DNA from 2 places in the Nonomuraea sp. NPDC001636 genome. Region 2 is predicted to be linked to the other one. Evidence: predicted binding sites of a transcription regulator. Region 2 holds the regulator's gene; the other holds the start of a gene.
The links. Region 2 encodes HrcA, which represses chaperone genes, less so after heat shock. Its sites were predicted from a motif close to TTGGCACTCTCNNNNNGAGAGTGCCAA; they were not measured.
Positions count from the first base shown of each region.

Region 1: a site for HrcA is predicted at 3,674-3,700, ahead of groES (co-chaperone GroES). Genes of this name have one in related genera too.

Region 1 covers NZ_JBEOZT010000029.1:89,977-96,898, forward strand. The annotation lists gene ABT158_RS40250 (sigma-70 family RNA polymerase sigma factor) at 1-73, opposite strand, end outside; partial or broken gene ABT158_RS51360 (IS30 family transposase) at 415-659, shown strand; gene ABT158_RS40255 (GNAT family N-acetyltransferase) at 693-1,268, opposite strand; gene groL (chaperonin GroEL) at 1,584-3,203, opposite strand; gene groES (co-chaperone GroES) at 3,273-3,584, opposite strand; gene ABT158_RS40270 (NAD-dependent epimerase/dehydratase family protein) at 3,759-4,613, opposite strand; gene ABT158_RS40275 (MarR family winged helix-turn-helix transcriptional regulator) at 4,718-5,215, shown strand; gene ABT158_RS40280 (class I SAM-dependent methyltransferase) at 5,312-6,475, shown strand; gene ABT158_RS40285 (hypothetical protein) at 6,671-6,922, shown strand, end outside.
Region 2 covers NZ_JBEOZT010000004.1:138,707-145,628, reverse strand. The annotation lists gene ABT158_RS10390 (SigE family RNA polymerase sigma factor) at 1-67, shown strand, start outside; gene ABT158_RS10385 (hypothetical protein) at 64-690, shown strand; gene ABT158_RS10380 (16S rRNA (uracil(1498)-N(3))-methyltransferase) at 709-1,434, opposite strand; gene dnaJ (molecular chaperone DnaJ) at 1,444-2,586, opposite strand; gene hrcA (heat-inducible transcriptional repressor HrcA) at 2,598-3,611, opposite strand; gene ABT158_RS10365 (DUF4564 domain-containing protein) at 3,768-4,577, shown strand; gene ABT158_RS10360 (DUF3097 domain-containing protein) at 4,595-5,404, shown strand; gene ABT158_RS10355 (DUF4870 domain-containing protein) at 5,401-6,120, shown strand; gene hemW (radical SAM family heme chaperone HemW) at 6,113-6,922, opposite strand, start outside.

The DNA.
Region 1 (6,922 bases), on a different contig from region 2:
GTGCCGGAAGTCTCGACGCGAGCCTTACCCCAATTTTGGCGTCGGCGACGCTTCCCTCGCTCACGATAGGCATGATGCCCGCACTGATCGGGCCTGTCCCCCTGGCGAACGGCTACGGATTGGTCACATTGAAGCGACGATAACTAGCAGTAATCAGCCGACCACACTAAGGCTGATGTGCTGACATAATGTTTCACGTCATAAGCCGAAATGTACGAGAATTGCCAGACCCCGACGCTTAACCGGCACTGCCGGTTTACTCCAATAATCCACCTCTTCCCCCATTTTTCCCCGCCCCCACCCCCTTCCACCCCAGAAGCCCCAGCCACATTTCCCGCCCCGAGAAACCCACCAGCCCCCCGCCCGCCCCGGGCCCGCCCCCGGAAGGCCGACTCCCCCACCGAGGGGCGGCGAACCTGGGATCAGGGCAGCGAGATGGGCCGCCACCACGAGCTCACGGTCGCCGCCGACACACCCCGTCCACTTTGCGATCCGGCCAGCCAGCGGCAACGCGGCCCCAACGTCAGTCCCGACGGCACCGACTTGTCAGTACGCACTCGCGCGACCAGTTCGACGCTCCCGCCTCCGAGCCGAACGCCAGAGCGCGCAGGACGCTCGACTGGGACGCCCCGGCGAAGCACCTCACCGAACCCCTGGCACACCGACCTGGTAGCCGGGCGTGGGAGGGATGTTCAAGAGGCCAGATCTGCGGCCAGGACAGCATGCAGGTGTTCATCGTGCAGCCGGCCGTCACCGAACCTCTTCGCTGACCGCATCACGCCTTCGAGCACGAACCCCGACTTCTGCGCCACCCGGCACGAGGCGTGATTCTCGACGGCATGGGTGAGGACGATCCGTTCCAGCTGCAGCGTGGTTGTCGCCCATGTCGTGACCGCCTGGACGGATGCGGTGGCGGCGCCGCGGCCGCGCGCCCAAGGCGCGATCCGGTATCCGATCCGGGCCTGCGCGTTCTCCAGGTCAAGCCCATGCAGCGCGATGGTGCCGACGTAGCGCCCGGACTCGGCGTCGAGGATCGAGAACGTGGCGTGCGTCCCGTCTGACCAGTCGGCGCCCTTGAGGCAGTCCGCGACGGCTGCGGCCTCGTCCTCGATGCGGCAGCGGGGATTCCAGAGACGCACGTCCGGGTCCCTGGCAAGGCGCAGGACCTCCGGAGCCTCCGCCGTACTTGGCGGCCGGAGGACGAACTTCGCCGTGGACAGCTCGACCGACGTCGGCGGAGTAGGTGGCATGTCTGGAAAGGATGCCATGAAGATCGCCGAAAGCGCCCGTGTTCGGACATCCTTCGAGCGGGCTCGTCCGGCCTGCCCGAAGAACGCCCGGCGTCCGAAGACACCGACTGGGCCGGCTGCGACCAGTAACTGATCAGGTGTTGCAAACACCCCGTCGAACCCACCAGGCCGGGAACGGACCGTGAAAGCCGACGGCCCGCACCGGCGAGACCGGGGACGGGCCGTGGGAAGCCAACGGCCCGCACCGGAGGGAACCAGGCGGGCCGTGAAAAGCCGACGGCCCGCGCCGGAGGGAACCGGGCGGGCCGTGCGGGCGCGGGGGAAACAGGCGGGTCAGTGGCCGTGACCGTGGCCGTGGCCCTGGCCGGCGGCCGGAGCCTCCTCCTCGGGCTTGTCCACCACGAGCGCCTCGGTCGTCAGGAGCATGCCCGCGATCGAAGCCGCGTTCTGCACCGCGGACCGGGTCACCTTGACGGGGTCGATGACACCCTGGGCGATCAGGTCGACGTACTCGCCGGTGGCGGCGTTGAGGCCCTGGCCGGCGGGCAGCTCGGCGACCTTGTGGGTCACCACGTAGCCCTCCAGGCCGGCGTTCTCGGCGATCCAGCGGGCCGGCTCGACCAGCGCGCGGCGCACGACGCCGACACCGGTGGCCTCGTCGCCGGTCAGGCCGAGGTCGTCGAGCTCCTTGCCCACGTGGATGAGGGCCGAGCCACCGCCGGAGACGATGCCCTCCTCGATCGCGGCGCGGGTCGCGGAGATCGCGTCCTCAAGACGGTGCTTCTTCTCCTTCAGCTCCACCTCGGTGGCGGCGCCGACGCGCAGCACGCACACACCGCCGGCGAGCTTGGCCAGACGCTCCTGCAGCTTCTCGCGGTCCCAGTCGGAGTCGGACTGCTCGATGGCAATCTTGATCTCCTTGACGCGGTCCTCGATCGCCTGCTGGTCACCGGCGCCGTCGACGATGGTCGTGGCGTCCTTGGTGACGACGACGCGGCGGGCCGTGCCGAGCACCTCGAGGCCGACGTGCTCCAGCTTGAGGCCGACCTCTTCGCTGACGACCTGGCCGCCGGTGAGGATCGCCATGTCCTGGAGCATCGCCTTGCGGCGGTCGCCGAAGCCCGGGGCCTTGACGGCCACGGAGGTGAAGGTGCCGCGGATCTTGTTGGTGACCAGGACGGCCAGGGCCTCGCCCTCGACGTCCTCGGCGACCACGAGCAGCGGCTTCTTGGTCTGGGCGACCTTCTCCAGCAGCGGCAGGAAGTCGGCGATGGAGGAGATCTTGCCCTGGGTGAGCAGGATGTACGCGTCCTCCAGGACGGACTCCATGCGCTCGGGGTCGGTCACCATGTAGGCCGACAGGTAACCCTTGTCGAACTGCATGCCCTCGGTGAACTCGAGCTCCATGCCCATGGCGTTGGACTCTTCGACGGTGAGGACACCGTCCTTGCCCACCTTGTCGAACGCCTCGGCGATCAGCTCGCCGATCTTGGCGTCCTGGGCGGAGATGGTGGCGACGTTGGCGATCTCCTTCTTGTCGCCCACCTCGCGCGCGCTGGCCAGCAGCCGGTCGCTGATCTCCTTGGCGGCCTTGTCGATGCCACGCTTGAGCGACAGCGGCGAGGCGCCGGCGGCCACGTTGCGCAGGCCCTCGCGGACCATGGCCTGGGCCAGCACGGTGGCGGTGGTGGTGCCGTCGCCCGCGATGTCGTTGGTCTTGGTGGCAACTTCCTTGGCGAGCTGGGCGCCGAGGTTCTCGTAGCGCTCCTCCAGCTCGATCTCACGAGCGATGGTCACACCGTCGTTCGTGATCGTCGGCGCACCGAACTTCTTGTCGATGACGACGTTGCGGCCACGCGGGCCGAGGGTTACCTTCACGGCGTCCGCGAGGGCGTTGACACCGCGCTCAAGCGCGCGACGGGCGTCCTCGTCGAACTGCAGGATCTTCGCCATGCTGAAAGTCCTCTCCTGGCGTCGAAAGCCCCGGGCCCTCAAGAGCGCCCGGGGCTCGACACAACCGGCTTACTTCTCGATGATCGCGAGAACGTCGCGGGCGGAGAGCACGAGGTACTCCTCGCCGCCGTACTTGACCTCGGTGCCGCCGTACTTGCTGTAGAGGACGACGTCGCCCTCGGAGACGTCGAGCGGAATACGCTTGTCGCCGTCCTCATCCCAGTTGCCGGGGCCCACCGCGAGGACCCTGCCCTCCTGCGGCTTCTCCTTGGCGGTGTCCGGGATGACCAGACCGGAAGCGGTGGTCTGCTCTGCCTCAAGCGGCTGAACCACAATGCGGTCGCCGAGCGGCTTAACGGGAACCTTGGTGGCGGTCGTCACGATCGGACCTCCCCTTCAGATTTGAATGATCTAGAAGAGGCGACCAGCGGGGCCTGCCGTCGCGGGTGTCAGACCTGCCTCGTCGCACGTTGGCACTCTCAAGGTGAGAGTGCCAACAGGAAACATATGCAAGAGGGCCTTGACAGTCAACACGAACGCGTCTGCTCAGAGCGATCAGACGTAGGAACCCTCGGTCAGATCGGCGACGACGCCGGGCCGGGAGGGGTTCCAGCCGAGTTCGGCGCGCGTGCGTGTCGCGCTGATGCGCTGGCTGAGCGCCAGGGCCTCGGCGAAGCCCGTCCCCAGCACCTGGGCCGCCTCGGCCAGCGGCCAGGGCTCGGCCTGCGGCTTGACGCCCGCGGACCGGGCCGCCGCCTCGGCCACCTCGGCGACCGGCACGGCCTCCTCGCTGATGCCGTGGTAGACGCGGGCGCCGCCCTTCTCCAGGACGGCCACGACGAGCTCGGCCAGGTCGTCGACGTGCACGAACGTCCAGGTGTGCGGCTCGCCGCCATCGGTGACGTAGACCCCGGCGCCGCGCTCGGCGGCCTGCGCGCGCATCATGGCGGGGATGCCGCCGCCGCGCCCGTGGACGACGCCGGGCCGGATCACCGAGCCGCCGCCGTCGATGACCAGCTGCTCGATCTCGTGCCGGTACGCCACGAGCGGAATCGGGTCGGCCGGGCTGTCCTCGTGCCCGTCGGCGGTGGCGCCCAGCACCCACACGCCGCTGGTGAAGACGACCTTCCGGCCCGACGCGGCGAGCACGCCGATCGCGGCCAGGTCGGCCTCCTTGTCGCCGCCGAGCTGGGCGGCGACCACGATGGCGTCGATGTCCGGGGTGATCGCGGCGGCCAGCCCCGCGACGTCGGCCAGGTCTCCGTGACGCTCGTCCGCCACGCCCGGCACGCGCCGGGACCCGTCGGCGGCGGGCCGCACCAGGACGGCCACCTCGTGCCCCTGCTCGGCCAGCCGCTCGACCACCGCGCCGCCGATGTACCCCGTCGCGCCCAGCACCAGCACCTTCATGATGAACCTACCTCGAAAGTTTCTACGTTGAACATTTCGACGTCGTGGACGGTACCGCACGACGCCGAACATTTCAACGTCGAAGCTTTGGTAGGGTGAGCCCCGTGGATGACGCGGTGGACGTGATTCTCGGACAGTGGGCGCGGACACGGCCCGACGTCGACGTGTCCCCGATGGGCGTGATCGGCCGGATCTCGCGCGCCTCGCGCCTGCTGGAGCGCGGCGTGAAGGACTTCCTGGCCGAGCATGGGCTGGAGGCGTGGGAGTTCGACATGCTGGCCACGCTGCTGCGCAGCGGCGCCGACGCCACCATGTGCATGAAGGACCTGTCCAGCTCGGCCATGGTCAGCCCCGGCGCGCTCACCAACCGGATGGACCACCTGGTCCGGCGCGGCCTGGTCCACCGCTGGCCGGCGCCGCACAACCGGCGCATGACGCTGGTCGCCCTCACCGACGAGGGCAGGAGGGTCGCCGACGAGATGCTCGTCCTGCACGCCGCCAACGAGGAGCGGCTGCTCGCCGGGCTGGCCGAGGGCGAGCGCGAGGCCCTGGCCGGGCTGCTGCGCAACCTGCTGGTCTCCCTGGGCGACACTTCCCTGTGAGCGATCCCGAGCCGCGAGCGGCCCCGGATCACGAGCGGTCCGAATCGCGAGCGGCCCTGGTTGTGAGCGATCCCGAGTTGTGAGCGGAGTGCGTACATGGATCTCGACGCCTTCGGCGAGCTGCTGACCCCGCGCGGGCAGCGGGCGCTCGCCGAGGCCGCGGAGCTGGCCGGGACCGATCCGGTCGCGGCGGCGACCAAGCTGCGCCGCACCTACGACGCGGCGCTCACCTCCGCCGCGCTGACGCAGGCGGCGCTGCGCGAGCGCGCCGCGGCGAAGTTCGGCGCGGACGCCGCGGTCATGTACTTCACCCCGCACGGCCTGGAGCAGTCCACCCGCCGGGAGGTCGCCGACCACCGCGCCCGGCGCATGGGCGCCGGGCGGGTGATCGACGCCTGCTGCGGAGTGGGCGGCGATCTCCTCGCGCTCGCCCGCGCCGGCTGCGAGGTCGACGCCGTCGACCTCGACCCGCTGACCGTCGCCGTGGCGAGCGCCAACGCCGACGCGCTCGGGCTGGCCGGCCGGGTGCGGGTGCGCGTGGGCGACGCGGCGCGGGTCCGGCCCGAGGAGTACGACGCGCTGTTCGCCGACCCGGCCAGGCGCAGCGGCAAGGGCCGGACGTTCGACCCCATGGCCTACTCGCCGCCCTGGCCGGTCGTGCTCGACCTGGTCGCACGGGCGCCGCGGGCCTGCCTCAAGGTCGCCCCCGGCATCCCGTACGAGTTCATCCCCGAGGGCGCGGAGGCCGAATGGGTCTCCTACAAGGGCGAGGTCAAGGAGGCCACCCTCTGGACCGGCTCCCAGGTCGGCCTCGCCCGGCGCGCCACCCTGCTGCCCGGCGGGCACACGCTGACCGCCACCGGGGTCCAGGCCCCGGTCGGCCCGATGGGCCGCTACGTCTACGAGCCCGACGGCGCCGCGATCCGGGCCCACCTCGTGGGCGAGGTGGCCGAGCTGATCGGCGGACGCCTGCCCGACCCCATGATCGCCTACATCACCGCCGACGAGCCCGGCCACACCCCCTGGGCCTCCGGGTACGAGGTGGACGAGGTCATGCCGTTCTCGCTGAAGAAACTCCGCGCGGCTCTCCGCGAACGCCGGATCGGAAATGTCACCATCAAGAAACGCGCGTCGGCGATCGACATCGAACGCCTGCGCGCCGATCTCCGTCTTTCCGGCGAGAACTCGGTCGTCATTATCCTGACCCGCATTCTCGATAAGCCTTCAGTTATCATCTGCAACCCCCTCCCACCTGCCTGAACACTCCAAAGCGGTCATTCTTCCGCTAAATACGATCTTTCACTTCGACGCCGCCTGACCTTGATCGAAAGGCTAAGGTGGACGGGCGGGAGTTCTCCCCCTTATGCGGTAACCCGCGTACTCGCCCTTACATCTGCAAACCGGACCTATCCCACCGCTGCGCGGCAGACCGTCGGCGAGCGAAGGAGCCTTTCGGTGGACCATTCCAACCACACCACCCTTCTTCAGGCAGGCGGCCAGTCCGCCATCTCCGAGAGGATGCGAGACCTCCTCGCGCGCGCCGCCCAGGACCATGTCTACGAGCAGCGCACCCAGGGAGCCGTGCTCGACGAGATCCGCCAGCGTCTTGAAGGCATGGAGTGGCTGCTGCGCGAGGTGCGCGAACGCGAGCTCGGCGGCCTGAGCGGCACCCTTGAGGCGGTGAGCGGGCGGCTCGACGACATCACC
Region 2 (6,922 bases):
CGCGGTAAAGAGCCACACCGCCCGTGGAATGGCCGCGTTGCGGTCCGTCCTGGAGAAGATGTCATGACCCAGCCCCCCGACGAGTACGGCGACGTCCTGCGCCGTGCGCTCCGCGCGGAGGCGGACGCGGTCGTGCCCTCGCCGGAAGGACTGCAGATCATCCGCGCCCGCATCGAGCGGCGCGGCGTCCGTAACCTGTTCTGGTGGCGTGCGGGCGCGGCGGCGGTCAGCGCCGTGCTGGTGGCGGGGACGATCGTGATGGTCGTGCCCAGTTTGCGCTCCCAGATCTTCGAGACGCCCGTCAAGGTGGTGGACAACTCGACCATCGCACCGGGCAACTCCTCGACCAGGCTGTCCACGCCGCCCAGGCGCGACAGTCACAGCGCCGAGCCGCCGCCCGCGGTGGTCGTGCCGCCGAGCCACAGCGAGACCCACCGGCCCTCGGAGACGGCCAGGTCGACCAGGCAGCCCACGCCGTCGCCGACGCCGTCCTCGACGCCCTGCCCGAGCGGCGAGGCCGCCGGCGACCAGGAGTGCCCCGAGATCACGCCGACCCCCACGCCGACCCCGCCGGAGACGACCGACACCCCGACGTCGTGCCCCTCCGACGAGTGCCCGCCGGACGACCTGCCCACCGGCCCGAGCGACCTGAGCAGCCCGCTGGTGGACGTGCCGCACACGACACCGTGAGAGCGCCCTGAGCCGGGCCTACCAGCGCCCGGTACGCGCGAGCAGCACGGCCGCCGCCGCCACCCCCGCCGTGGAGGTGCGCAGCACGGTGGGCCCGAGCAGCACGGGCACCGCCTTGGCCGCGGCGAACCTGCGCAGCTCCTCCTCCGAGACCCCGCCCTCCGGCCCCACGACGACGACGATGTCGCCGCCGGGCGGCAGCGCCACCCTCGACAGCGGCTCGGCGGCCTCCTCGTGCAGCACGAGCCCCAGCGCCGCGTCGGCCAGCAGCCCCTCGACCTGGGCGGTGGAGGCGAGCTCGGCCACCTGCGGCAGGTGGAACCGGCGGGCCTGCTTGCCGGCCTCGCGGGCCGTGGCGCGCCACCGGCCCAGCGCCTTGGCGATCTTGTCGCCCTTCCACTGCGTGATGCTGCGCGAGGCGGCCCAGGGCACGATCACGTCGACCCCCACCTCGGTCATCATCTCGACGGCCAGCTCGCCCCTGTCGCCCTTGGGCAGCCCCTGGACGACCACCAGCCGCCGCGCGGGCGGCTCGACGGTGTAGCGGGCGAGCACGTCGAGCGCGAGGGCGTCCTTGAACACCTCGCGCACCACGCACTCGGCGACGTCGCCCGCGCCGTTGGTCAGGTCGACCCGCTCGCCGGCGCGCAGGCGCCGCACGGAGGCCGCGTGCCGCCCCTCAGGACCGTCGAGCGTGAGCTCGGCGCCGTTGAGGTCCTCGGCGAGGAACACGGGGACGGTCACGGGTGATCGTCACCTGCCGTTGAAGGCGTCACGCAGGCGGGAGAAAAAACCCTGCTGCCCCGGGGCGAACTTGCCGGGCGGCCGCTCCTCGCCGCGCAGCCTGGACAGCTCGCGCAGCAGGTCCTCCTGCGTCTGGTCGAGCCGCATCGGGGTCTCGACGTTGACGTGGATGAGCAGGTCGCCCCTGCCGGACTCGTTGAGCCGCTGCACGCCGCGCCCGTACATGGTGATGACCTGGCCGGACTGGGTGCCGGGGCGCACGTCGATCTCCTCGGAGCCGTCGAGCGTCTCGACGGCGAGGATGGTGCCGAGCGCGGCGGCCGTCATGGGGATCTGGACCGTACAGTGGAGGTCGTCGCCGCGCCGCTCGAAGATCTCGTGCGCGCGCTCGACGATCTCCAGGAAGAGGTCTCCGGGCGGGCCGCCACCGGGGCCGACCTCGCCCTCGCCGGCGAGCTGGATGTGGGTGCCGTCCTCGACGCCCGCGGGGATGCGGACCTTGATCGTACGGCGGGTGCGCACCCGGCCGTCGCCCGAGCACTCCTGGCAGGGGTGGCGGATGATGCTGCCGAAGCCGCCGCACTGGGGGCACGGCCGCGAGGTCATGACCTGGCCCAGGAACGAGCGGGTGACCTGGGAGATCTCGCCGCGCCCGCTGCACATGTCACAGGTGTCGGGGTGGGTGCCGGGGGCCGCGCCGGCGCCGTGGCACACCTCGCACAGCACGGCGGTGTCCACGACCAGCTCGCGGGTGGTGCCGAACGCCGTCTCGCGCAGGTCGAGCTCGACCCGGATGGTGGCGTTGCGGCCCCTCCTGGCGCGCGAGCGCGGCCCGCGGGTGCCGCCCGCGGTGCCGAAGAAGGCGTCCATGATGTCGCTGAAGGGGAAGCCCGCGCCGAAGCCGCCGGCGCCCGCGCCCGCACCCGCGCCGCCGCCGAAGGGGTCGCCGCCCAGGTCGTACATCTGGCGCTTGTTCGGGTCGGACAGCACCTCGTAGGCCTGCGTGATCTCCTTGAACCGCTCCTGGGTCTCAGGATCGGGATTCACGTCGGGGTGCAGCTCGCGGGCGAGGCGGCGGTAGGCCTTCTTGATCTCGTCCTGACTGGCGTCACGGCGCACCCCGAGGGTGGCGTAGTAGTCGCTGTTTGCCACTTATCGACCTCTTAAGATGCAGCCAGGATCTGGCTGACGTAGCGTGCCACCGCGCGTACGGCGCCCATCGTCACGGGGTAGTCCATCCTCGTGGGACCCAGCACGCCGAGCCGGGCCAGTTGGTTGTCGCCAGAACCGTATCCGGTTGCGACGATGGACGTGCCGCGAAGGTAGGGGTTTTCCGAGCCGATGCGCACGGTGAGCGCGGACGGGGTGTCTGTGGAAGTCTCGCCGAGCAACCGCATGAGCACGACCTGCTCCTCCAGCGCCTCCAGCACGTCGCGCAGGCCGGTGGCGAAGTCGGCGCCCGCGAGATTGGCCGCGCCGGCGAACACGATCTTCTCGTCATGGCGTTCGACGAGGGTTTCGAGCAGCACCGACAGGATCGTGGCCACGGCGGGCCGATCCTCGGCGGGCAGCCGCTCTGGCAGGTCGGCGACCAGCTCGGGGACGTTGCTCAGCCCGCAGCCGTCGAGGCAGGAGTTGAGCACCGCGCGCAGATGGGCGATGCGGTCGTCCTCCACCACCTCGGGCAGCTCGATCACGCGCTGCTCGACGCGCCCGGTGTTGGTGATCAGCACGAGCATGACCCGCCGCTCGCTGAGCGGGACCAGCTCGACGTGCCTGACCGTGGAACGCGTCAGCGTCGGGTACTGCACGACCGCGACCTGCCTGGTGAGCTGCGCGAGCAGCCGCACGGTGCGGAAGACCACGTCGTCGAGGTCGACCGCGCCGGCGAGGAAGGTCTCGATCGCCCGCCGCTCGGCCCCGGACAGGGGCTTGACCTGCGAGAGCCGGTCGACGAACAGGCGGTAGCCCTTGTCCGTCGGCACGCGGCCCGCGCTGGTGTGCGGCTGGGTGATGTACCCGTCCTCCTCCAGAGCGGCCATGTCGTTCCTGACCGTTGCCGGGGAGACCTTGAGGTTGTGGCGCTCGGCCAGCGCCTTGGAGCCCACCGGTTCGTTGGTGGACACGTAGTCTTCGACAATGGCGCGGAGCACCGCCAGCTTCCGTTCGTCGAGCACGTGCTCACCTCCTGCCTCTGCCTAACAGGGAAACGACAGGTCTAGCACTCCGTGTTCCCGAGTGCCAAGTGTACGGCTCTCGCCCACAAGGTGCGATAACACCAGGTCCCATCCTGTTGCTAGCGACTTACAAGCGACAGGCCTCACACTTGCCGCATGACCGACAATTCCCAGCCCCCGCAGTACGGACCGCCCCAGGGGCAGGGTCCCTACTACGGTCAGCCGAACCAGTACGCCCAGCCTCCGTACCAGCCCCAGCAGCACGGCCAGCCGCCCTACCAGCAGCAACAGCCGCCCGCCCAGTACGGCCCCCCGCCCCAGTACGGCCAGCAGAACCAGTACGCCCAGCCCGACCAGTACGGCCCGCACAACCAGTACGGCGGGCAGCCGCAGTTCCCGGCCAGGATCGACGGCAAGGCGATCAAGCCGCGCCTGTGGTGGATCGCCGTCGTGTGGGCCGTGGCCGTCGTGCTGGGCGTCGTGGGCGTGGTGGTCTTCGCCGGGGGCGTGCTGAGCAGCGTCTCGGACATGGCCCCGACGACCACGTTCGCGTCGGGCGAAAGCGTGAAGGTCGCGATCGACCCCGCCCAGCGCCCGGCCGTCTACATCGCCACCGACTCGCGGGTCAACTACCAGTGCGAGATCTCCGGCGGCCCGGCCCAGGCCAGGCTGGTCAAGGTCTCCGGCAGCCAGACGCTCAGCGCCGGCGGCACCACCTGGCAGGAGATCCTCGCCGTCAACGCCCCCGCCAAGGGCGACTACCAGCTGACCTGCGCCACGCAGGAGGAGTCGTCGGCCCGCTTCGGCGTGGGCCGTGACGTGCTCTCCGCGGCGGGCGGCCTGTTCGGCGGGGTGGCGGCGCTGTTCCTGTTCCCCGGCGCCGGCCTGCTCATCGGCATCATCGGCACCGTCGTCGTCCTCGTACGGCGCAGCGGCGCGCGTAAGCGCCTTGCGGTCAGCGGGTGATTTGCTACGGTCCCCGTGTGTACGAGGGCGATGTGCTGGCGGGCAATTGGCGGCGGCCGGGCAAGGGCAAGATCCCTAAGGTGCCCGCCGAACTCGACCTGGTCGTGGAGGACGCCGACAGCGGCTTCTGCGGCGCCGTGGTGGCCTGCGACAAGGAGGCCGTCACCCTTGAGGACCGGTTCGGCAAACGCCGCCTGTTCCCGCTCGCGCCGGCCGCGTTCCTGCTGGAGGGCAGGCCCGTGACGCTGGTGCGCCCGGCGGCCGCGGCCCCGTCGGGGCCCAGGCGCAGCGCGTCCGGGTCCATCGCCGTGGAGGGGTTGCGGGCCCGGGTCGCCAAGGAGAGCCGGATCTACGTCGAGGGCGTGCACGACGCCGCGCTCGTGGAGAAGATCTGGGGCCACGACCTGCGGGTCGAGGGGGTCGTGGTCGAGTACCTGGAGGGCGTCGACGACCTGCCCGCCATCGTGGCCGAGTTCGCCCCCGAGCCGGGCCGCAGGCTGGGCGTGCTGGTCGACCATCTGGTGCCGGGGTCGAAGGAGAGCCGGATCGCGGCCCGGATCACCTCGCCGCACGTCCTCGTCGTGGGTCATCCGTACATCGACATCTGGCAGGCGGTCAAACCGTCCGTGCTGCGCATCCCGGGCTGGCCCGACGTGCCGCGCGGGGTGCCGTGGAAGGAGGGCGTGCTCGCCGCACTGGGCTGGCGCATGGAGCCCGCGGACGCCTGGCGGCGCATTCTGGGCGCCGTCTCGTCCTACGCCGACCTGGAGCCGGAACTGCTCGGCCGGGTCGAGGAACTGATCGACTTCGTTACGGAGGCATCATGAGCCAGGCCCCGCCACCCCCCGACGACCCCACCCCCGACGACCCCACCCCCGGCGCCCCGCCATCTGACGTCCCGCCTTACGACGTGCGGCCTTCTGACGCGCGGCCTTCTGACGTGCCGCCTTACGACGCGCCGCCTTCTGACGTGCCCCGCGACCAGGGCTCGGGACCCCAGCTCGGCTACGGGCAGCAGCCGGGTTCCCAGCCCGACTACGGGCGGCAGCCGCCGAGCGGGCCCGGTCCGCAGCCGGGCCCCATGCCCACGCCGCCCCCCTACGTGCCCCCGCCGCCCGGCCACGGCCAGCCCCCCGGCCACGGGCAGGCCCCCGGCTACGGGCAGCAACCGGGTTACGGCTACCCCGCCGGGCCGTACGTGCCCGGCCGGTTCGGCCCGCGCCGCGGCAGCGACGACACCACGATGGCGATGCTCGCCCACCTGCTCGGCCTGCTGGTCTCGTGGATCGGCCCGCTGGTCATCTACCTGATGAAGAAGGACGAGTCCCCCTATGTCAGGGACCAGGCGGCCGAGGCGCTGAACTTCCAGATCACGATGTTCATCGGCTACGCCGTGGCGATGGTGCTGTCGATCGTGCTGGTCGGCCTGCTGCTGTTCCCGATCATCTGGATCGTGTCGCTGATCTTCCACGTCCAGGCGGCCATCGCCACCAACCGGGGCGAGAACTACCGCTACCCGTTCGCCATCCGCCTGGTCACATGAGCTCGGTGATCAGGGCGTCGGCCAGCAGCCGCCCCTTGAGGGTGAGCACCATCCGGCCCGCCCTGAACGGCTCGGGCTCCAGCAGCCCGCGCGCCAGCGCGCTCGCCACGGACGTACGCGCGCCGGGGGCGACCTCGGCCAGCGGGTAGCCGGAGATCAGCCGCAGCTCCAGCATCAGCCGCTCGGCGGCCCGGTCGTCGCCGGTGAGCACCTCGCGCGCGTGCGCGGGCGAGGCGCCCGACGCCAGGCGCTGGGCGTAGGCGGCCGGGTGCTTGACGTTCCACCAGCGGGTGCCGCCGACGTGGCTGTGGGCGCCGGGGCCGGCGGCCCACCAGTCGCCGCCGGTCCAGTAGAGCAGGTTGTGCCGGCAGCGGGCCTGCTCGGAGGTGGCCCAGTTGGACACCTCGTACCAGGAGAAACCGGCCTCGGCCAGCATCTCCTCGGCGATCAGGTAGCGGTCGGCGGCGACGTCGTCGTCGGGCATCGGCAGCTCGCCGCGCCGGATCCGGGCCGCGAGCCTGGTGCCCTCCTCCACGATCAGCGAGTACGCCGACACGTGGTCGGGCCCGGCCTCGATCGCGGCGGCCAGCGAGGCCCGCCAGTCGTCGTCGGACTCCCCCGGCGTGCTGTAGATCAGGTCGAGGTTGACGTGCTCGAACCCGGCCTCACGCGCCTCCCGGACGGCCCGCGCCGGACGCCCCGGCGTGTGCCTGCGGTCGAGCACCTGGAGCACGTGCTCACGCGCGCTCTGCATGCCGAAGCTGACCCGGTTGAAGCCGCCCTGACGGAGTTTGTCGAGGTA